Regions from separate parts of the Nocardiopsis sp. LDBS1602 genome, predicted to be linked through region 3. Evidence: predicted binding sites of a transcription regulator. Region 3 holds the regulator's gene; each other region holds the start of a gene.
The links. The regulator LexA, encoded in region 3, represses DNA repair genes until DNA is damaged. The targets are predictions, from matches to a motif close to TCGAACANNTGTTCGA.

Region 1 (7,359 bases), on a different contig from region 3:
ATCGCCACCATGGACACGATCTGCTGCGCCAGCACGTCCAACGGATCGCGCGGCACCTCCAGGCGTTCGATCCCGCCCTCGCGCATCCGACCGGCGATCACGGCGGAGGCCAACAGATCGCCTCGATGGGTGGGCAGGAACACCCCGCGCGACACCTCGCCCACGTGGTGGCCGGCGCGCCCCACCCGTTGCAGACCGCTCGCCACCGACGGGGGAGCGCCCACCTGCACCACCAGGTCGACGGCGCCCATGTCCACCCCCAGTTCCAGACTGGAGGTGGCCACCACGCAGCGCAGCCGGCCCGCCTTGAGGTCGTCCTCGATCCGTGCCCGCTCGGCCTTGGACATCGACCCGTGGTGGGCCCTGGCGATGACGGCCTCTCCTCCCCGGCCCTGCCCCGACTGTCCGGAGACCAGCGCGGCGACCTCCTCGACGGGCAGGGTCGCGCCGACGCGTTCGGCGTACAGGTCGTTGACGCGGGCGCACAGTCTCTCGGCGGAGCGGCGGCCGTTCGTGAACACGATGGTGGAGCGGTGCGCCTCCACCAGGTCCAGCACCCGGCGCTCCACGTGCGGCCATACCGACCCTCGTGCCCCGGCGTCGGACGTCGCCCCCTCGGACGGGGAGGGCGGGCCGCCCGGCTCGTCCAGATCCGGGACCGGGGCCTCCACCCTCAGCTCCATCCTCGGAGTGTCCGGCGGGGCGACGATCCGTGCCCCGCCCAGATACCCGGCCACGGCCTCACGGGGGCGGACCGTGGCCGACAGACCGATCCGCAGGGGACGACGTTCCGTCAAGGCGCCCAGCCGCTCCAGACTCAACGCCAAGTGGGCCCCTCGCTTGGTCCCGGCGAGCGCGTGCACCTCGTCGACGATGACCGTCTCCACCCCCGCCAACCCCTCCCGGGCCTTGGAGGTCAGCACCAGGAACAGGGACTCGGGCGTGGTGATCAGGACGTCCGGCGGGCGCGAGGCCAACGCGCGGCGCTCCCGGGCGGGGGTGTCCCCGGTGCGGACGCCCACGGTCACCGGGGACAACGACTCGCCCGACGCCTCGGCCTCCTCCGCGATCCCGGCCAAGGGGCGGCGCAGGTTGCGCTCCACGTCCACGGCCAAGGCCTTCAGCGGGGACACGTACACCACCCGGCACCGGTGAGAACGCTCCTCCGGCACAGGGGTGTGCGACAGCCGGTCCAGGGCCCACAGGAAGGCCGACAGGGTCTTCCCCGAACCGGTGGGGGCCACCACCAGGGTGTCCAGGCCTCGGGACACCGAGGCCCAGGCCTCGGCCTGGGCCGGGGTGGGGCCGGAGGGGAAGGCCCGTTCGAACCAGGTCCGCGTCGCCGGGCCGAAGGGTGCCAGGGGATCGGTCACATCGGTCATCCGGTCAGTCTGCCCAAGACCGGTGACGGAACGGGGGCGAGGACACGCCCGCCTCCCGAAGCGACGCGATCCGTCCTGTGGACGACCTCCATGAGGGGGCGGCGATCACCCATACTGGGGCCGATGAGACTCACCGTTTTCTGGAACAACATGTACGAGCAGTTCGGCGAGGCCTACGCGCACAGTCTGGCCAAGGACTACGTGATCGAGGGGCTCGGTTCGCGCACCGTCGACGGTGCCCTGGCCGACGGGATCGCGGCCAAGGAGGTCTGGCGTGCCGTGTGCGACGCGTTCGACCTCCCCGCGACGGCCCGCTGAACGGAGAAGGCACGGCGTGCCGGCCCTGAATCGAACAGGAGTTCGGGTAGGGTGGGTGCACCGAGAGCGGACGTTGAGCGTCGCGATTGTCGTACCGAGCGCGTAGCGTCATGCGCATCATGAAGAAGAAAGCATCGACCCAACAGGGGAATCCCGTGGCTTCTGGAGACCGAGACAAGGCTCTCGAAACAGCGCTCGCGCAGATCGAGCGGCAGTTCGGCAAGGGCTCCGTCATGCGCCTGGGCGACGACGACCGCCCGCCGATCGAGGCGATCCCCACCGGCGCCATCGCGCTGGACGTGGCCCTGGGCATCGGAGGACTGCCCAAGGGCAGGGTCGTGGAGATCTACGGCCCGGAGTCGAGCGGTAAGACCACCGTCGCGCTGCACGCGGTGGCCAACGCCCAGAAACAGGGCGGTATCGCCGCCTTCGTCGACGCCGAGCACGCCCTGGACCCCGAGTACGCCAAGAAGATCGGCGTCAACACCGACGACCTCCTCCTCTCCCAGCCCGACACCGGTGAGCAGGCGCTGGAGATCGTCGACATGCTCATCCGCTCCGGCGCCATCTCCATCATCGTCATCGACTCCGTGGCGGCCCTGGTGCCCCGGGCCGAGATCGAGGGTGAGATGGGCGACAGCCACGTGGGCCTCCAGGCCCGGCTGATGTCGCAGGCGCTGCGCAAGATCGCCGGCGCGCTCAACTCCACCGGTACCACCGCGATCTTCATCAACCAGCTTCGCGAGAAGGTCGGAGTCATGTTCGGCTCCCCCGAGACCACCTCGGGCGGACGTGCGCTCAAGTTCTACGCCTCGGTCCGTCTGGACGTGCGTCGGATCGAGACCCTCAAGGACGGTACCGACGCGGTCGGCAACCGGACCCGGGTCAAGGTGGTCAAGAACAAGGTCGCGCCGCCCTTCAAGCAGGCCGAGTTCGACATCCTCTACGGTGTCGGGGTCTCCCGTGAGGGCAGCCTGATCGACCTCGGCGTCGAGCACGGCATCGTGCGCAAGTCGGGCGCCTGGTACACCTACGAGGGCACCCAGCTGGGACAGGGCAAGGAGAACGCCCGCAAGTTCCTGCGCGAGAACGTCGACATGTCCAACGAGGTCGAGAAGAAGATCAAGGAGAAGCTGGGCGTGCCCTCGGGCGACGACAGCGCCTCCGGCCCCGAGAACGAGGTCAAGACCGAACCGGCCAAGGAGAGCGCCGCCAAGGCCGCTCCGGCCAAGAAGACGACGGTCAAGACCGCGAAGGCGCCCGCGACGGATGCCTGAGCGGCGACGGTCGTCCGACCGCACCGGACGGGATCCGGTGAACGCCGACGAGTCCCCGGACGGGCCCGCGGGCCCGTCCGGAGAGGACATGGAGAACAAGGCCCGGAACCTGGTCCTGCGTATGCTCACGCACTCTCCGCGCACCCGCGCCCAACTCGACCGTTCCCTGCACCGTCGGGGCTACGAGGAGGAGGTCGTGACGCGGGTCCTCGACCGGATCGAGGAGGCCGGGCTGATCGACGACGCGGCCTTCGCGCGCGGGTGGGTCTCCTCCCGACACCACAGCCGTGGTCTGTCCCGTCGTGCTCTGTCCAGAGAGCTGCGCACCCGGGGCGTGGAGGAGGAGACCGTACGGGAGGCGGTCGCCGAGATCGACGACGAGGACGAGCGGGAGGCCGCTCGGGCCCTGGCCCGTAAGAAACTGGCCGGCACCCGGGGGCGCGACCAGGAGGTACGGATCCGACGTGCCCTGGGGGCTTTGGCCCGCAAGGGATATCCGGCGGGGATGTCCTATCGCCTCGTCCGCGAGGAACTGGAGGCCGAGGGCGAGGAGAGCGACCTCCTCGCCGACCCGGACCTGTGAGGAGGCCGCTCCACCCCTCGCGGCGGCCCGAGCGCTCCCGGCCCGTGTGGACACGGGCCGAAGCGGCCACCGAGCACATGCCCTCGGTTCGTCGGGCCCGTACGGGCCCGAACGTCCTCACTCCCGAGGCCGCGCGGGCTCTCCGGTCTCGGCGTCGACCCCGGCGGCCGGGGTGACCTCGGGAAGTCGTTCCGCGACGGGGAGATCGTCCTCCTCGTCCTCACCCACAGCCTCGTCCGTCGTCGCCTCGGCCCTCTCGACCCGGGGCTCGGGCGGGACGGTGCTCAATTCCAGGGACGGCACGTCCGTCTCGAACCCGAACACCTCGCCGTAGAAGGCGAGTTCCGCCTCCAGGGAGCGCACGCGCGCCTCCTCGCCGCGGAACCCGTGGGCCTCTCCCTCGAACTCCAGGAGCGCGTGCCGTACGCCGCGCGATCCCAGACCGGTCGCCATGCGGAAGGCCTGGTCCGGGGTGACGACCGGGTCGTCCAGGCCCTGGAGCAGCAGGACCGGTACGTCGATCTCGTCGACCCGGTTGATCGGCGACCGCTCCCGGTAGGTCTCGACGAAGCCGGGGAGGGTGCCCACCAGGCTGTCCAGGAAACGCGACTCGAAATCGTGGGTGGTCCGGGTCAGTCCCAGGAGGTCGGTCACCCCGAAATAGGAGACCCCGCAGGCGAAGGTGTCGCCGGTCACCGCGGAGAGAGCGGTGAATCCGCCCGCGCTGGGGCCTCGGATGGCGAGACGTTCGGGGTCGGCGACGCCGCGCTCGACCAGGGCGCGGGCCGCGGCCTCGCAGTCGGCCACGTCCACGACGCCCCACTCCTTGTTGACGCGGCGACGGTAGGAGCGCCCGTACCCGGTGGAACCGCCGTAGTTCACGTCCACCACGCCGATCCCTCGGCTGGTGAAGTAGGCCTTGACCAGGTCGAGTTCCCGACCCGCGTGGCTCACGGGGCCACCGTGGGCCCACACCACGTAGGGGGCCGGTCCCTCGGTGGTGACGTCCGGGTGGGTGGGAGGGTAGACGTTGGCGTGCACGGTCGCCCCGTAGCGTCCGCGGAGAGTCTCTTGGATCGGGGTCGGCAGGTAGGCGGGGTCGGGGCCCTCGGTCATCGAACGACGCAGGACCTCCACGCTCCGGCGCTCCGGGTCGAGCCGGACGACGCAGGGGGAGGTGTCGGCGGAGGCGGCCACGGCCACCACGCTCGTCCCGTCGGTGTCCACCTGCGACCAGGAGGTGAGTTCGGTGGAGATCCCGGTCAGGTCCAGAGTGTCGGGGTCGTAGACGCTCGGGCTCATCGAGACGTCCCCGTGCAGGGTCACCAGACGTCCCGAGTCCAGTACGCAGAAGGAGCGCGAGCCCAGGCGGCCCGGGGGCGCGTGGAACTCCTCCTCGGCCGGGTACAGGGCGATGGCCTGACCCTTCAGCCCGGCCTGGTAGAGGTTCCAGAACCCGGGCCAGTCCGAGGCCAGGTACAGGGTCTCGTCGTCGGCCCAGACGGGGGAGAGGACGGACTCGTCGACCCCGCCCTTGAGGGTGTACTCCCCGATCAGCCCGGAGTCGGTCACCTCTCCCACGCGCAGTTCCGTACCGTCCCAGGGCATCCGGGGGTGGTTCCAACGCACGTAGGCCAGGTGCCGGCCGTCGGGGGAGGGGGAAGGGGAGGCGTAGAAGCGCGCCCCGGAGACCAGTTCGCGAACGGCGGAGGGGGTCTGGGCGCCTCGACCGGACAGGGGGACCGAGACGATGGAGCGGCGGACCTCCCCGTCGGTGTGCTCCTCCCGCACGCACAACACGTGCCTGCCGTCCGTGGACAGGGCGGGGTCGGCGTAGCGTACGGCGGCCCGGGTCGCGGGTTCGGGGGTGAGCGGGACGGGTTCCTTGGCGCCGCGCTCCAGCAGATACAGACGCTGGTCGTCGCGGGCGGAGAACACCACGCCCATTCGGGGGATGGCCTTGTCGTCACGGCGGGGGACCGGGAGGTAGGAGCGTCCTCCGTACTCGTGGACCCTGGTGCCCGCGCTCCAGGAGGGGGGAAGAAGGTCGTGCACGGTCCCGTCCGCGTCCCGCCGCATCAGGGTCGTACGGCCGTCCTCGTCCGGGCGGTACTCCTCCCACCACACCTCGTCGCCCCGAACGGACGGGTAGGCGGGAAGGCGCACTCCTCGGGCGACGTCACCGGCGCTGATGGGCGAGGGCCAGGAGCCGTGGGGGCTCGACAGTTCAGACATGTCCCGCTCAGGAAGGGTCGAGTGCTTTCAGATGACATATCGACCTTAATGCCAGGGAGGCCGCCTTGTGCAGTCAGGATCACCGGTCTCCGGGGCCGCATCGGGCCACGGGCCCGGTGAGCGACCGGAACGCCCGACCTTCCCGGGGCCACGCCCGATGAGGGGCCGCCCCATAGGGGAAGGCCCCGGCGAACCACGCTCGGAGCGTGGTTCGCCGGGGCCTTCGGGAAGGTCGGTTCCGGCGGACTCAGCTCTTCTGAGAGCCGTCGCCGTCCGTTCCGTCGTCGTCCCGTCCGTCCCGCTCCTCCGTGTCGGGGAGCGGTTCGTTCCGGGGCTCCGAGGGAGCGGCCCCGGCCGCCTCGTCACCGGTGGGGGTCGCGGCCGCGCCGTTCACGGCGACCGGGGCCCCGCCGGCGGCGGTGGCCTTGGCGGAGGGCTTGCCCCGCCGCGCGTTGCGACGCTCCAACCAGATCGCCAGACGGCTCAGCGACAGGTTGATGACGATGTAGATGATCGCGCAGACGATCGCCGCCGGGATGACGTTGTTCTCCCGGGTGGCCACCAGCGTGAAGTTACGCAGCAGCTCCGGGAAGGCGATGATGTAACCCAGGGCCGAGTCCTTGAGCAGGACCACGAGCTGGGCCACGATCGCGGGCATCATCGAGGTGACGGCCTGAGGGATCAGGATCGTCCACATCGTCTGGGTCTTGGTCATACCGATGGACTGCGCGGCCTCGGTCTGTCCCTTGGGCACCGCGTTGATGCCCGCGCGGAACACCTCGGCCAGCACCGAACCGTTGTACAGGGTCAGACCGGTCACCACGGCCGCCAGCGCGGTCACCTGGAACTGGGCCGGCGGCAGACCGAACACCTGGTTCATCACGATGGGGATGGCCATCGTGAAGAAGATCAGCATCAGCAGCGGGATGCCGCGGAAGAACTCCACGACGGCCCCGGCCGGGATACGGATCCACCAGTGGTCGGAGAGCCGGCCGATACCGAAGACCAGACCGAAGATCACCGCGAGCACCGAGGCGATCAGCGCGGCGGTCAGGGTGTTCATCAGACCCGGAAGGACGTAGTTGGTCCAGGTGGAGGGGTCGATGAACGGCGCCCAGCGGTCGGCGGCCCACTGGCCGCTCGGGTTGACCGCCCAGATCGCCGTGTTCGTCAGGTCGCCCGGAGAGGACACCATCACCAGGGTCCGGTTGAAACCCAGGTAGATGGCGGCCAGGCCGCTCGCGATCAGGAGCAGGCTGAGGACCGAGTAGATCCTGTTGCGGGCCCGGGCCTTGGGGCCCGGGACGTCGAAGAGAACCGCCTGCGCGCTCATCGGACCACCGCCACACGCTTGGCGAGCCAGCCGAAGAAGTAACCGGTCGGCAGGGTCAGGATCAGGAATCCGATCGCGAAGCCGACGAAGGTCGGCAGGACCGGGGCGATGCCCTGGTCGAACATCAGCTTCATCTGGCGGGACGCCTCCTGAACGCCCAACCCCGCGACGGAGGCGACGGTCGTGTTCTTGATCAGAGCGATGAGCACACTGCCCAGCGGGCCGACCACG
Region 2 (7,359 bases), on a different contig from region 3:
AAGAAGAACTCGGTCCCCGCCGACAACATCGAACGCGCGCGCAAGCGGGGCTCCGGCGAGGAGGCCGGTGGCGCCGAGTGGCAGACCATCATGTACGAGGGCTACGCCCCCGGCGGTGTGGCCCTGCTCGTGGAGTGCCTCACCGACAACCGCAACCGCGCGGCCTCCGAGGTGCGCGTCGCGGTCACCCGTAACGGTGGCAACATGGCCGACGCCGGATCGGTGTCGTACCTGTTCAACCGCAAGGGCGTCGTGATCGTGCCCAAGGAGGCCACCAACGAGGACGACGTCACCATGGCGGTCCTGGAGGCCGGCGCCGAAGAGGTCGAGGACATCGGCGACTCCTTCGAGATCATCTGCGAGGCCACCGACCTGGTCTCGGTGCGCACCTCGCTCCAGGAGGCCGGCATCGACTACGACTCGGCCGACTCCAACTGGCTGCCGAGCATGGAGGTCCCGGTCGACGCCGAGACCGCCAAGAAGGTCCTGCGCGTCGTGGACGCCCTGGAGGACTCCGACGACGTCCAGAACGTCTTCACCAACGCCGACATCCCCGACGAGGTCATGGCCGAGCTCTGAGCCCGGCCGCTCGATCGCGGTGACCGACTGGCCCGGGGGCCGGTGACGCCTGTGGCCGTACCCCTTTCCGGGGACGGCCACAGGCGTTCGTACGTCCGACCCTCAGCCGGTCATGTTCATCGCGGCGATCACCTTGGTGGGACGCAGCCGCACCACCAGTTCGCCGGGCACCCCGTTGCGCCTTCCGAACTCCTCGGCGCGTTCGGGCCCCATGTAGCGGCGGGCGATCGCGGTGGCGGTGCGCAGCAGCTCGCCCGTATCCTCCGACACCTCCGCCTCGCCCTGGACCTGGACGAACCCGTAGGGATCCTCCTCCAGGTCGACCAGCAGGGTGAGACGGGGGTCACGCGCGATCGAACGTCCCTTGGCCGTCTCCTTCCCGGTGTTGAAGACCAGCGCGTCGCCGTCGATGACGAACCACACCGGTGCCACCAACGGACGGCCGTCGGCGGAGGTGTAGGCGACCTTGCCGGTACGCGTCCCCTGGAGCAGGAAGTCACGGACCTCGGGATCCTCGATGGAAGTCATGAGCTCACGCTAGGTCCGGAGAGGTGCCGGACCCCGACCCCGACACGCGCCTTCGTCGCCTTCCCCGCGAGGCCGCGCGTGTGCGCGACGGCGCTGTCGTCACGCGCCGCTAGCATGGTGCGAACGAACGTTCGACGGACCGAGGGAACAGGTGACCACGTGCGCGTGCTGGGGATCGACCCGGGGCTGACCCGCTGCGGGATCGGGGTGGTCGAGGGGTCCATCGGACGCCCCCTGCGCCTGCTGTCCGCGGACGCCATCCGGACCTCGCCCGACACCGAACTCCCGCAGCGCCTCCTCGCCGTCGAGCGCGGGATCGAGGAGTGGCTCGACGAGTACGAGCCCGAGGCGGTCGCCGTCGAACGCGTCTTCGCCCAGCACAACCTCAGCACCGTCATGGGCACCGCCCAGGCCAGCGGCCTCGCCCTGGTCTGCGCCGCCCGCCGGGGGTTGCCCGTGGCCACCCACACGCCGAGCGAGGCCAAGGCCGCCATCACCGGCAGTGGCCGAGCCGACAAGGCGCAGGTCGGCACCATGGTGGCGCGTATCCTCGGACTCGACGGACCTCCCAAGCCCGCCGACGCCGCCGACGCGGTGGCCCTGGCCATCTGTCACATCTGGCGTGGCGGCGCCCAGGCACGGGTCGCCCAGGCCCAACAGGACTTCGCCCGCAAGGTGGAGCTGGCCCGCCGCGCGCGGGGCCGGTGACACCGCCCCCAGGAAGGAGACGGGCGCCCCTCCCGGTGCCCACAACAGATGATCGCGTTCCTCACCGGCCGGGTGGCCGCACGCGGCGCGGGCAGCGCCGTCATCGACGTCGGCGGTGTCGGCATGACCGTCCAGTGCACCCCGTCGGCCCTGTCCCGACTGCACGTGGGCGACGAGGGCACCGTCGCCACCAGCCTGGTCGTGCGGGAGGACTCCCTCACGCTCTTCGGCTTCGTCGACGACGACGAGAAGCACGTGTTCGAGCAGGTGCAGACCGCGTCGGGGGTGGGCCCCCGACTGGCCCTGGCCATGCTCGCCGTGCACAGCCCCGACAGCCTGCGCCAGGCCGTGCACACCGAGGACACCGCCGCCCTGACCCGGGTCCCCGGCATCGGTAAGAAGGGGGCCCAGCGCATCGTGCTGGAGCTGCGCGGCAAACTCGACGCGCCCATCGGCACCGACGGCACCCTGCCCGGGACCGAGGGCACGGCGAACGGCCGGGCGAACGGGGCCTGGCGCGGCCAGGTGGTCTCCGGCCTGGTCAACCTCGGCTGGTCGGCCAAGGACGCCGAGGCCGCCGCCTCGGCCGTGGCCGACGAGGCCGCCGACACCGACGACGTCACGGTCCTGCTGCGCAGCGCCCTGCGCAAGCTCAGCCGGATCTAGGGACCTTCAGGAGAGGAGGCGACGGACATGCACGAACGCGAGGCGGTCTCGCCCGAGGCCGACGTCGACGAACGTCGACTGGAGGGGGCGCTGCGCCCCCGCTCGTTGGAGGACTTCGTCGGCCAGGAACGGGTCCGCGAACAGCTCTCCCTCGTCCTGCACAGCGCCCAGCGACGGAATCGGGCGCCCGACCACATCCTCATGTCCGGTGGCCCGGGGCTGGGCAAGACCACCCTGGCCATGATCATCGCGGCCGAACTCGGCGTGCCGCTGCGCATCACCTCCGGCCCGGCGATCGAACGCTCCGGGGACCTGGCGGCGGTGCTGTCCACCCTTCAAGAAGGAGAGGTCCTCTTCCTCGACGAGATCCACCGCATGGCCCGCCCCGCGGAGGAGATGCTCTACGTCGCCATGGAGGACTTCCGCGTCGACGTGGTGGTCGGCAAGGGGCCCGGCGCGACCGCGATCCCCCTGGACATCGCCCCCTTCACCCTGGTCGGGGCGACCACGCGGGCCGGTATGCTCCCGGCCCCGCTGCGCGACCGCTTCGGGTTCACGGCGCACATGGACTTCTACGACGCCGACGAACTGGAGCGCATCCTGTACCGCTCGGCCGGACTGCTGGGCGCTCCCCTGGACCCCGAGGCCGCTCGGGAGATCGCCGGCCGCTCCCGAGGCACACCCCGTATCGCCAACCGGCTGCTGCGCCGGGTGCGCGACTACGCCGAGGTGCGCGGGGACGGGGTCCTCACCCTCCACAACGCCCGGGCCGCCCTCGACCTGTACGAGGTGGACGCCCTCGGGCTGGACCGACTGGACCGGGCCATCCTGGACGTGTTGATGCGCAGGTTCCGCGGCGGCCCCGTCGGGCTCTCCACCCTCGCCGTGTCGGTGGGGGAGGAGGCGGAGACCGTCGAGGAGGTCGCCGAACCCTTCCTGGTCCGTTCCGGCTTCCTGGCCCGCACCCCGCGCGGTCGGGTCGCCACCCCCCAGGCGTGGGAGCACATGGGGCTGACCCCTCCGCCCGACGCCGCCTTCGGCGCGGGCCGCGTGGAGGACGCCGCCGACACCGGGGCCGCGTGAACGAACCGTTAGCGGGTCGAACCCTGGAGGTTGGTGGTCGGTGACCCCCGCCACGTAAACTGGGCGAACCGGTCGAGAGCGGGGATCGCCCCGTGAGATGTCGTTTCGACATCGGCGGAACGAGTTGACACCCTGGTGCGTTGTACACCCCGGGTAGGAAACCGACCGCCGTGGTCGGGGCGGCCCGAAAGGTGGTCGTCGCGGGTGTCCCAACCGGCAGCCGTCGCCCACGAGAAACGTCAGGAAGGACGCCCCCGTGCAGGGCCTTACTAATCTCGCAGACGCCGCTCAGGGTGAGCAGAGCATCTTCGGCATGCTGCTTCCCTTCGTGCTGATCCTCCTGGTCTTCTGGCTGCTCTTCTGGCGCCCGAACCAGAAGCGTCGCCAGCAGGAGATGCAGATGCAGAGCGCACTGGTCCCGGGCGTCGAGGTCATGACCAAGGCGGGCATCTTCGCCACCGTGGTCGAGATCCACGACCAGGACGTGCTGCTGGAGATCGCTCCGGGCACCCGTATCCGCATGCTCAAGGCCGGTGTCGGCGAGGTCATCACCCCGGCCGCCGACGACACCCCGGTCGAGGACCGTCCCGACTTCGGCGACGACGACAAGCCCAAGGGCTGAACACCCGTCCCACGGGACGCACCACAGACTTCGGTACCGGCCCCGGCACTCCGGGTCCGGTACCGCCGTCGTTCGGTGACCCCATCGAACCGACCCATAGAAGAAGGCACCACCCGCCATGCCCGACGACACCGTGACCCCGGAGATCGCCGTGGACCTCGCCCTGATCGAGTCCCGGATCCGTGACGTCCCCGACTTCCCGCACGAGGGGATCCTGTTCAAGGACATCACCCCGCTGCTCGCCCATAGGGAGGCCTTCGCCGCGGCCGTCGACGGGATGTCGGCCCCCTTCCGCGCGGAGGGCGTCGACCACGTCGTCGGTTTGGAGGCGCGGGGGTTCATCTTCGGCGCCCCGATCGCGATGGCGTTGGGCGCCGGTTTCGTTCCCGCGCGCAAAGCCGGGAAACTGCCCGCGAAGACCATCGACCGGTCCTATGATCTTGAGTACGGCACCGCGACCGTCGAGATCCACGCCGACGCGATCGCTCCGGGCGCCCGTGTGCTCATCGTCGACGACGTCCTCGCGACGGGCGGCACCGGCAGGGCCGCGGTGGAGCTGGTCCGCAAGGCGGGTGGTACGGTCGTGGGATTCTCCGTCCTGATGGAGCTCGCAGCGCTCCGAGGGCGCGAGATGTTGCCCGACGTGGAGCCGCACATCCTCCTCTCGGTCTGACCGGAGATCCTCTCCTCGGCTGTCGCCTCACGGGGAATAGCGCGACGGTCCGTCCTCGTTGATCTACTCCGACACTCGGTGTGACGTACCTGGTGACCCGGGTCACCACGCGTACCACCGAAGTGGTGGGAACGAGGGACGCGAGGGGGTCGGACCGCTCCCCGCCCGCTCGGGGCGGGGCCCACTAGACTGGTGGGAAGAGGTGAACCGCGGCGGCCGCGTCGGCGAACGGCCCTGATGACACACGTGCACCGGAAGCCGAGCCCGCGAACGCCGGCTCCACCGGGCGGATCCGCGGGAGGTAGGCATGCCAAACGAAGTGGTTTCGACCGGAGCGACGTCCGCACGTGAGCAGGAGCGGGCGAACCCGTCCGAGACGGCCGAACGTACCTTCGAGAGGGACCGTGCCCCACAGGCCCCACAAGGCGCTCGCGCCGACGTGCCCGGAGGGCACACCGATGGCGATCGTGCCACGACCGCCGACAGACCACAGGGGGACCGCCCGGAGGGCGCCGCGGAGCATGCGGCGCCCTCCGACGTCTCGGGGCGGGAGATCCCGGGGCGCCAGGCGACCTCCACCACCCCCTCCACGGTGCGAGTACGCAGAAGGCTCGCCCGACTCGGCGCTCAGCGGGGAGTGACGATGAACCCGGTGCTCGAACCACTGATCAAGACGGTGCGGGCCACCCACCCCAAGGTGGACGTCCGACTGATCGAGCGCGCCTACGAGGTGGCCGCCCACCACCACCGTCACCAGAAACGCAAGAGCGGCGACCCCTACATCACCCACCCGCTCGCCGTCGCCACCATCCTCGCCGAACTCGGCATGCAGGAGGCCACCCTGGCCGCCGCCCTGCTGCACGACACCGTCGAGGACACCGACTACTCCCTCGACGAGCTGCGCGCGGACTTCGGCGACGAGATCGCCGAACTGGTCGACGGCGTCACCAAGCTGGACAAGGTCAAGTACGGCGAGGCCACCCAGGCCGAGACGGTCCGCAAGATGGTCGTGGCCATGGCCCGCGACATCCGGGTCCTGGTCATCAAGCTGTGCGACCGCCTGCACAACATGCGCACCCTGCGCTACCTGCCCAAGAGGGCCAAGCGCGAGAAGAAGGCCCGCGAGACCCTGGAGATCTTCGCGCCGCTCGCCCACCGCCTGGGCATGAACACCATCAAGTGGGAGCTGGAGGACCTGGCCTTCGCCACCCTCTACCCCAAGCGCTTCGACGAGATCGCCCGGCTGGTCTCCGAACGCGCTCCCCGCCGCGACGTCTACCTCCAAGAGGTCATCGAGGCGGTCTCCGCCGACCTGCGCGAGTCCAAGCTCAAGGCGACCGTACGCGGCCGGCCCAAGCACTACTACTCGATCTACCAGAAGATGATCGCCCGCAACTGCGGCTTCGACGAGATCTACGACCTCATCGCGGTGCGGGTCCTGGTGGACAGCGTCCGGGACTGCTACGCGGCCCTGGGGACCATCCACGCGCGATGGAACCCGGTGCCGGGCCGGTTCAAGGACTACATCGCCATGCCGAAGTTCAACATGTACCAGTCGTTGCACACGACGGTCATCGGCCCCTCCGGCAACCCGGTCGAACTCCAGATCCGCACCCGCGCGATGCACCGACGCGCCGAATACGGCATCGCCGCGCACTGGAAGTACAAGGAGGACCGCAACACCGGCGGCGACGCCAAGGCCAAGGGCACCACCGACATGCAGTGGCTGCGCCAGCTCATCGACTGGCAGCAGGAGACCAAGGACCCGGGCGAGTTCCTGGAATCGCTGCGCTTCGACCTGTCGGTGCAGGAGGTGTTCGTCTTCACCCCTCAGGGCGACGTCATCTCCCTTCCGCAGGGGGCCACCGCCGTCGACTTCGCCTACGCGGTGCACACCGAGGTGGGCCACCGCACGGTCGGGGCCCGGATCAACGGACGTCTGGTGCCGCTGGAGAACGAGCTGCACAACGGCGAGACCGTGGAGATCCTCACCTCCAAGGACCCCGACGCCGGCCCCAGCCGCGACTGGCTCAACTTCGTCAAGAGCGCCCGCGCCCGTAACAAGATCCGCCACTGGTTCACCAAGGAACGCCGTGAGGCCGCGATCGAGCAGGGCAAGGAGGAGATCGCCAAGGTCATGCGCAAGCAGGAGCTGCCGGTCAAGCGCCTGTTCAGTGGAGAGGCGCTCATCGCCCTGGCCGGGGACCTGCGCTATCCGGACGTGGACTCGCTCTACGCGGCGGTGGGGGAGCGCCAGGTCAGCGCGCAGAGCATCGTCGGCAAGCTCGTCGACGCCATGGGGGGCCTGGACAGCCATACCGAGGACATCGCCGAGTCCTCCCTGCCCTCCAAGGCCGCGGCCGGTCGACAGCGTTCGGGCAACCCGGGCGTGGTCGTGGCCGGCGACGGGGACGTGTGGGCGCGTCTGTCCAAGTGTTGTACCCCCGTCCCGGGCGACGAGATCGTCGGTTTCGTGACCCGGGGCAACGGGGTGTCGGTG
Region 3 (7,359 bases):
CCAGGTCGCGCATCGGGCCGAGGATGGCCAGCCCGATCTCGTGGGCGGGGACCTCGGCCACGCCTCTGGACCGGATCTCCTCCTCGACCTGTTGCCCCAGTTTGGCGAGGGCGTCCTCGGAGACCGGGCGCCCCTGACAGGCGCGGCGGACGCCGGCGATGACCTTGGTGCGGCTGAAGGGCTCGGTGACCCCGGAGCGCTTGGCGACCATGAGCAGGACGGTCTCCTGCGTGGTGAAGCGGCGTTCGCAGACCGGGCAGGTGCGGCGGCGTCTGATGGCCGCGCCGTCGTCGGTGGACCTGCTGTCGATCACCCGGGTGTCCGGATGGCGGCAGAACGGACAGTGCATCCCGGTTCACCTGCTTCCCTCGACCCGAACAACGACCCGTAGGTCTACTTAACCACAACTTCTAGGCGCAAGCCCCATCGGCAACACCAGATGTTGTGGTCGAACCTAGCCCTCCGCAGCGCGGGTCGCAACCTTGACGACGGCGTGTTCCCGGGCTCGCGTCGAGGACCCTCGCGGGGCGCTCTGAGAGGGGGTGGAGACGGGGGCGGGACGGTGCCGGACACCGGCGTCAAGACTACGGGAGGCGGAGGGCGCGCGCCCTCCGTCCGGCGATCCGCCGGAGCGGCGTCCGCCCCTTACGAGGCGGGCCTTTCCGGCCCGTTCGGACCCTCGACCGACTTCCACGAGACGAACCCCATACCGCCCTCGGACCGACCCCCGGAAAGCCGTTTTCGACATTGGCCGAACACCCTCGGACGAAGACGCGCGAACGCCCGATCGAGGGGGCCCGAAAACGTCCATCGAAAAGGCCCGGTCATATCTCCACGACCCTCGAACGCTTGTTTGATATCACCGTGTGCAACGACTAATCTTGACCTTGTTTTCACGCCGGTTTCACCACCCCGCGGACCAGCCGGTCGGCAGGGCCGGCACCGGACACCCGAACAGGCCCTGACCGAACCGAACACCGAGGAGGCCCGGCCGTGCCGGAGGACAACCCCGGAGCCGATCACTCCGGAAACACCACCGTTCTTTCGCCCGTGGGTGACACGGGCGGTGTCACGCCCGTCGCCCCCAAACTCACCGCGCGCCAACAGAGCGTTCTCAACTGCATCCAGCGTTATGTTCGCGAACGCGGTTATCCGCCCTCGATCCGGGAGATCGGCGAGACGGTCGGCCTTTCCAGCCCCTCCAGCGTGGCCCACCAGCTCAAGGTGCTCCAGCGCAAGGGCTACCTGCGCCGTGACCAGAATCGGCCACGCGCCGTGGAACTGTGCGTTCCCGGCCGCGACGAGGGCCAGAGCCTGACCCACGACCAGCTCACCGCCGACGCCACCCGCGCCGCCTCGGTGCCCTTGGTGGGACGGATCGCCGCGGGCGGCCCGATCCTGGCCGAGGAGTCGGTCGAGGACGTCCTGGCGCTGCCCCGTCAGCTGGTCGGCGAGGGGCGTCTGTTCATGCTCACCGTGGTCGGCGACTCCATGACCGACGCCGCCATCACCGACGGCGACCTGGTGGTGGTCCGCCAGCAGCCCAACGCCGAGAACGGCGACATCGTCGCGGCCATGCTGGACGACGAGGCCACCGTGAAGGTGTTCCACCGCGGGGCCGACGGTCACGTGCGTCTGATGCCGCGCAACGACGCCTACGAGCCGATCGACGGCGACGAGGCCACCATCCTGGGCAAGGTCGTCACGGTCATGCGCCGCGTCTGACCCCCTCCGCGAACGGTGGAGGGCGCGGCCCACGGACCGGCCGATACTCTGAAGAACGTGTCCATTCGTGTCCGTGTTCCCGCCCTCCCCGACCGTTCCTCCCGACGTACCCTCCTCACGTCGGCCGTGATCGCCGTCGCGCTGTCCGCCTCCGCCTGCTCCCCCGGCGACGAGGGGCCCGAACCTCCAGGGCTCTCCGCCGACGGCCGCGACGTGACCTTCGAGGGGGGCGGGTTCACCGTCGAAGGCTCCTTCACCCACCCCGAATCCCCGGACGGGGAGCCGGTGCCGGGCGCCCTCATCATCTCCGGCAGCGGGCCGACGAACCGGAACGGCAACAGCGACGGCCGCCCCGAGGCCGACACCAACCTCAACCTCTCCCGGGTCCTGGCCGGCGCCGGGGTGGCCTCCCTGCGCTACGACAAGTTCGGCAGCGGCGACCCCGACACCTGGGACGAGAAGACCGTCGAGGCCATGGGCGAGGACATCGACCCCCTGCTCTTCGACGCCCAGATGGCCGCCGCCTACGAGGAGCTGATCGCCCAGCCCGAGGTGGACCCCGAACGCACCCTGATCGTCGGCCACAGCGAAGGCGCCCTGTTCGCCCTGCGCGCCCGAGAGGTGCTGGAGGACGCCGACCCCGCCCTGGTGCTGGCCGCCCCGCCCGGGGCCCGCATGCTCGACGTCATCGACCGACAGATCACCGAGCAGGTCCGCACCGCCGAGGCCCAGGGCGCCGTGAACGAGTCCGACGCCGCGATGATCCTCTCCGACATCCGGACGGCCCGCGCCCTCGTCCGCGCCGGAGACGAACTGGACATGTACGACCCGACCGGGATCTTCGCGCCTCAGAACCAGGACTTCCTCGCCTGGATCGACGCCTTCGACCCGGTCGACCTCGCCCGCGACCTGCCGGACGACACCCCGGTCCTGGTGTTGTGGGGCGAGGAGGACGCCCAGATCCCCCGGGACGAGATCGATCGGCTCATGACCGGGTTCGAGGACGCCGAGCGGGTGGACCTGCCCGGCACCGACCACGTCCTGCGCGAGTACGACGACTCCCCCGGCGCGGCCGCCCTCGACGGGGACCGACCCTTCTCCCCCGACGTGGCCCCGGCCCTGGAGAGGTTCGTCGACGGGCTCTGGTGAGCCCTCAGTCGGCCGCGGTGCCCTCGGGCAGCTCTGCCACGATCGAACGGGCCAGACGCTCGGCGTCCTCGGCCGCGCTCTCCCCGTCGACCGATCCGGTGGCCTCGTAGTCGGTGGCGGCGGTGTAGCAGGTCTCGACGTACAGGTTGGAGACCCGCACCCCGGTACAGCCCACCTCGAAGGCCCCGGTCTCGACCCACCGGAGCGCCTCGTCCCCCAGGTCGTCGACCGGTTCGGGCTCGTGCCCCTGCGCGGTGGAGGAGAGGGTGCCGGAGGCGACGTCCGGACCTCCCTCGACCGGGGCGGCCACCAGGACGAGGGTGGCGGCGGCGGGCACGGAGGCGCCCTCCCCCTCCGGGGTGGCCCAGCGGCACTGCCAGCCGGTACCGAAGGTGTCCTGAGCGGTGCCGACGGTCTCCTCCACCTCGAGCCGGTGGTCGGGGACGATCTCGTCGAGGACCTCGGTCCGCCCGATCCCGCATTCGGGGGCGGCCTCGAAGTCTCCGCGCTCACCCCCCGAGGTCAACAGGTACCAGGCCAGGAGACCGGAGGCGGCCAGGACGACCAGGGCCAGGACCACCAGGGCGGTGGTGGCGAACACACGGCTCTGCGGTGGCGGTGTCCCCGGGTCGGCGGCCCCGTACGGGGGAACGCTCACAGGGTCTCCTCCAGCCGGGCCGCGAAGTCCACCACCGTGTCGCGTGCCCTGCCGAAGGACACCGGCTCCCCGTCGGCCTCCCCCACGTAGGAGACCCGGACCAGCATGTTGTCGCGTTGGAAGGCGAGTTCGGCGGTGCCCGGCAGTCGTCCGCGCCAGACCCCGGCCTCGGTTCCTCCGGCCAGGTCGACCTGCTCCCCGCGGACCGGGACGGCGGCGTCACGGGCCAGGACCGCCGCCCGCTCGCCGGTGACCACGGGTTCGGCGGAGGCGTCGGTGAAGCGCGCGGACAGGTCCACACGCAGGGAACCCCGCCCCTCTCCGTCGGGGGCCAGGGAGGTCCACACGCACGTGCTGCTCTCCCCGCCGGCGAGGGGGCCGTGGCCCTCGGTCTCGGGGGTCGCTCCGGGAAGGGCCGAGAGCACCGCGTCCTCGGGGATCGACGCGCACGTGGGCGCCGAGGCGAGGGCGTCGTCCCCGTCGGGCCGGTCGGGATCGTCCCCGGCGAGTACGAGACCACCGCCGACGGCCGCCCCCGCGAGCAGCACGGCCCCCGCCCCGATGATCAGCGCCCGCGTCCAGGGTCGGGGTCCAAGCCCACCACCCGCCGCCGAAGAGCCCACTCGGCCACCGCCTCCCAGTACGTGTTCAGGACAACCGTAGGGGGCGGTGATCACCGTCGCGACCACCGCCCCCGTCGGGCGCGTCAGCCGACGACGATGTTGACCAGCTTGGGCGCGCGGACGATCACCTTGCGGACCGTCTTGTCACCGATGAACCCCTGGGCCTTCTCCGAGGCCAGGGCGAGACGCTCCAGCTCCTCGTCGGAGATGTCGGGGGCCACCGCCAGCTTGTCGCGGACCTTGTTCTGCACCTGGACGACACAGGTGACCGTCTCCTGGACCAGCAGCTCCGGGTCGGCCTCGGGCCAGTTCCCGGCGGCCACGGTGCCCACGTGCCCCAGCTTCTCCCAGCCCTCCTCGGCCACGTAGGGCGCGAAGAGCGACAGGGCCACGGCCACGAACTCGGCGGCCTCGCGCACGGCCGGGTCCCCGGCTCCGGGGCCGGAGTCGATCGCCTTGCGCGTGGCCGAGACCAGCTCCATGCAACGGGCGATCGCCACGTTGAAGCGCTTGTCCTCGATCAGGGCGGTGATCTGGTCGATGGAGCGGTGGGTGATCCGGCGCAGTTCGACGTCGCCGGTGGCGGGGTCCGCGCCCGGCGTACCGGCGGCGCCCGCCTCGTGCATGACGCGGTAGGCCCGGTTGAGGAACTTCAGGGCCGCGGTCGGGGACACGTCGGCCCAGTCCACGTCCTCCTCGGGCGGGGAGGCGAAGAGCATGGTCAGGCGGACCGCGTCCACACCGTAGGCGTCGATCTCCTTGCCCAGGTCGACACCGTTGCCCAGCGACTTGGACATCGCCCGGCCCTCGTTGATGACCTGCCCCTGGTTGGTCAGACGGGCGAAGGGCTCGGTGAAGTCGAGCATGCCCATGTCGTGCAGCACCTTGGTGAAGAAGCGCGCGTACATCAGGTGCAGGGTCGCGTGCTCCTTACCGCCGATGTAGTGGTCGACGGGGCCCCACTTGTTGACCGCCTCGGTGTCGAAGGGGGCGGTGTCCAGGTGCGGGGAGCAGTAGCGCAGGAAGTACCAGGACGAGTCCACGAAGGTGTCCATGGTGTCGGTGTCGCGCTCGGCCGGCCCGCCGCAGGAGGGGCAGTCCACCTCCACCCAGTCCTTGGCCGCGGCCAGCGGGGAGATCCCCTTGGGAGCCAGCTCGGCGCCCTTGAGCTCGGGCAGGGTGACGGGGAGCTGCTCGTCGGGGACGGCGACCTCGCCGCAGGAGGGGCAGTGGACGATCGGGATCGGGGTGCCCCAGTAGCGCTGGCGGGAGAGCAGCCAGTCGCGCAGACGGTAGTTGACCGTGGCCTCGCCGGTACCGCGCTCGGCCAGCACCTCGATGATGCGCTCGATGGCCTCGTCCTTGGACAGGCCGTCCAGCGGACCGGAGTCGCGCAGGACGCCCTCGCCGGCGGTGGCGACGCCGGTCTCGGCCGGGTCGGGCTCGCCGGTCTCGACCACGACCCGCACGGGCAGGTCGAAGGCCAGGGCGAAGTCCAGGTCGCGCTGGTCGTGGGCGGGGACGGCCATGATCGCGCCGTGACCGTATCCGGCCAGGACGTAGTCCGCGGCCCAGACCGGCATGCGCTCGCCGGTGACCGGGTTGACGGCGTACCGGCCCAGGAACACACCGGTCTTGGGGCGCTCGGTGGTCTGACGCTCGATGTCGGAGAGCTTGGCGACGTCGGAGCGGTAGGTCTCGAAGGCCTCACGCTGCTCCGGGGCGCACAGTTCCTCGGCCAGCTCGGCGTCGGCGGCCACGACGAAGAAGGTCGCTCCGTACAGGGTGTCGGGGCGGGTCGTGAAGACGGTGACCGGCTCGTCCCGGCCCTCGATCTCGAAGTGGACGTCGGCGCCGGTGGAGCGGCCGATCCAGTTGCGCTGCATGGCCAGGACCTCGTCCGGCCAACGTCCGCCGTCGAGTTGGTCCATGTCGTCCAGCAGGCGCTGGGCGTAGTCGGTGATCTTGAAGTACCACTGGTTCAGGGCGCGGCGCTCGACCTCGGCGCCGCAGCGCTCACAGCGGCCCTGGACGACCTGCTCGTTGGCCAGCACGGTCTGGTCCTGGGGACACCAGTTGACCAGGCCGTCCTTGCGGTAGGCCAGACCCCGATCGAAGAAGCGGGTGAACAGCCACTGGTTCCACTTGAAGTACTCGGGGTCGCTGGTGTGGATGCGACGGGACCAGTCCACCGCCACGCCGTAGCGGCCCATCGAGGCGGCCTGCGTCTCGATGTTGGCGTAGGTCCACTTCTCCGGGTGGGAGTTGTTCTTGATCGCCGCGTTCTCGGCGGGCAGGCCGAAGGAGTCCCAGCCGACGGGGTGCAGGACGTTGTCGCCGCGCTGGAGGCGGTAGCGGCCGATCACGTCGCCGATGGCGTAGGCCTCGGCGTGTCCCATGTGCAGGTCACCGGAGGGGTAGGCGAACATGTCCACCACGAAGGAGCGGGGCCGGTCGTCTCCGGGGTCCTCGCTCGCCTGGAACGGAAGCTCGGCCGCCCAGCGCGCCTGCCACTTGTCCTGGAGGGCGCGGGCGTCGTAGGTGTCGCCCGTCGTCTGGTCGCCGTCTACCGCTGTCATCAGATCTCTTTCGTGGGTGCTCCCGCGTCGACGCGGGTGGGGGAAACGGATCTCCCTCGAAGCGGGAGGAGGGGTGCCGCCGTTCCATGACCCGTGCGGGACGTGCGGCTCCTCGGCCGTTCCTCGGTCTGTCTGTCCTCTTCAGGTTAGCGGTTGCCGTCCCCCGTCGAAGCCCTCTTCCCCGCCGCCCTCGGCGTACCCGCCCCCCTCTGACACACGGGTCGGTCCCCACCCCTTCACGCCCTCCCCACCGACCGCGCGGTTTGTTACTCTTCCGTCAAAGTGGCGCAGAACACGCGACGCAGGTCACATCGACCCTGCTCGCACCTGTCCGGATCATCTGCCGCGGGAGGCCCCCATGTTCAACCTGTCCACACTTCTGGAGGACGGAGCGCGCTCCGTACCCGAGAAGGAGTGCCTGGTCTTCGGCGACACGCGCCTGAACTACGCGATCACCGACATGATCGCCTCGCAGGTCGCGAACCTGCTCGTGTCCCGGGGCGTCCGGCCGGGCGATCGGGTGGCGCTGGCCAGCCCGAACCTGCCCTACTTCCCCTTCGTGTACTTCGGCGCCCTCAAGGCCGGCGCCGTGGTCGTGCCGCTCAACGTGCTGCTGACCCCCCGG

Region 1: a site for LexA is predicted at 1,731-1,746, ahead of recA (recombinase RecA). Genes of this name have one in related genera too.
Region 2: a site for LexA is predicted at 1,227-1,242, ahead of ruvC (crossover junction endodeoxyribonuclease RuvC). Genes of this name have one in related genera too.

What each region holds. Positions count from the first base shown of each region.
Region 1 is NZ_JAYLVW010000001.1:1,716,275-1,723,633, reverse strand. It holds gene U9J66_RS07825 (ATP-dependent helicase) at 1-1,382, opposite strand, end outside; gene U9J66_RS07820 (DUF3046 domain-containing protein) at 1,506-1,700, shown strand; gene recA (recombinase RecA) at 1,811-2,977, shown strand; gene U9J66_RS07810 (regulatory protein RecX) at 2,970-3,560, shown strand; gene U9J66_RS07805 (S9 family peptidase) at 3,678-5,795, opposite strand; gene U9J66_RS07800 (amino acid ABC transporter permease) at 6,043-7,128, opposite strand; gene U9J66_RS07795 (amino acid ABC transporter permease) at 7,125-7,359, opposite strand, start outside.
Region 2 is NZ_JAYLVW010000001.1:1,520,708-1,528,066, reverse strand. It holds gene U9J66_RS06980 (YebC/PmpR family DNA-binding transcriptional regulator) at 1-579, shown strand, start outside; gene U9J66_RS06975 (PPOX class F420-dependent oxidoreductase) at 682-1,107, opposite strand; gene ruvC (crossover junction endodeoxyribonuclease RuvC) at 1,267-1,815, shown strand; gene ruvA (Holliday junction branch migration protein RuvA) at 1,864-2,481, shown strand; gene ruvB (Holliday junction branch migration DNA helicase RuvB) at 2,509-3,564, shown strand; gene yajC (preprotein translocase subunit YajC) at 3,878-4,186, shown strand; gene U9J66_RS06950 (adenine phosphoribosyltransferase) at 4,305-4,859, shown strand; gene U9J66_RS06945 (RelA/SpoT family protein) at 5,503-7,359, shown strand, end outside.
Region 3 is NZ_JAYLVW010000004.1:77,920-85,278, forward strand. It holds gene nrdR (transcriptional regulator NrdR) at 1-349, opposite strand, end outside; gene lexA (transcriptional repressor LexA) at 1,051-1,725, shown strand; gene U9J66_RS15525 (alpha/beta hydrolase family protein) at 1,783-2,874, shown strand; gene U9J66_RS15530 (hypothetical protein) at 2,879-3,532, opposite strand; gene U9J66_RS15535 (hypothetical protein) at 3,529-4,155, opposite strand; gene leuS (leucine--tRNA ligase) at 4,239-6,734, opposite strand; gene U9J66_RS15545 (long-chain-fatty-acid--CoA ligase) at 7,093-7,359, shown strand, end outside.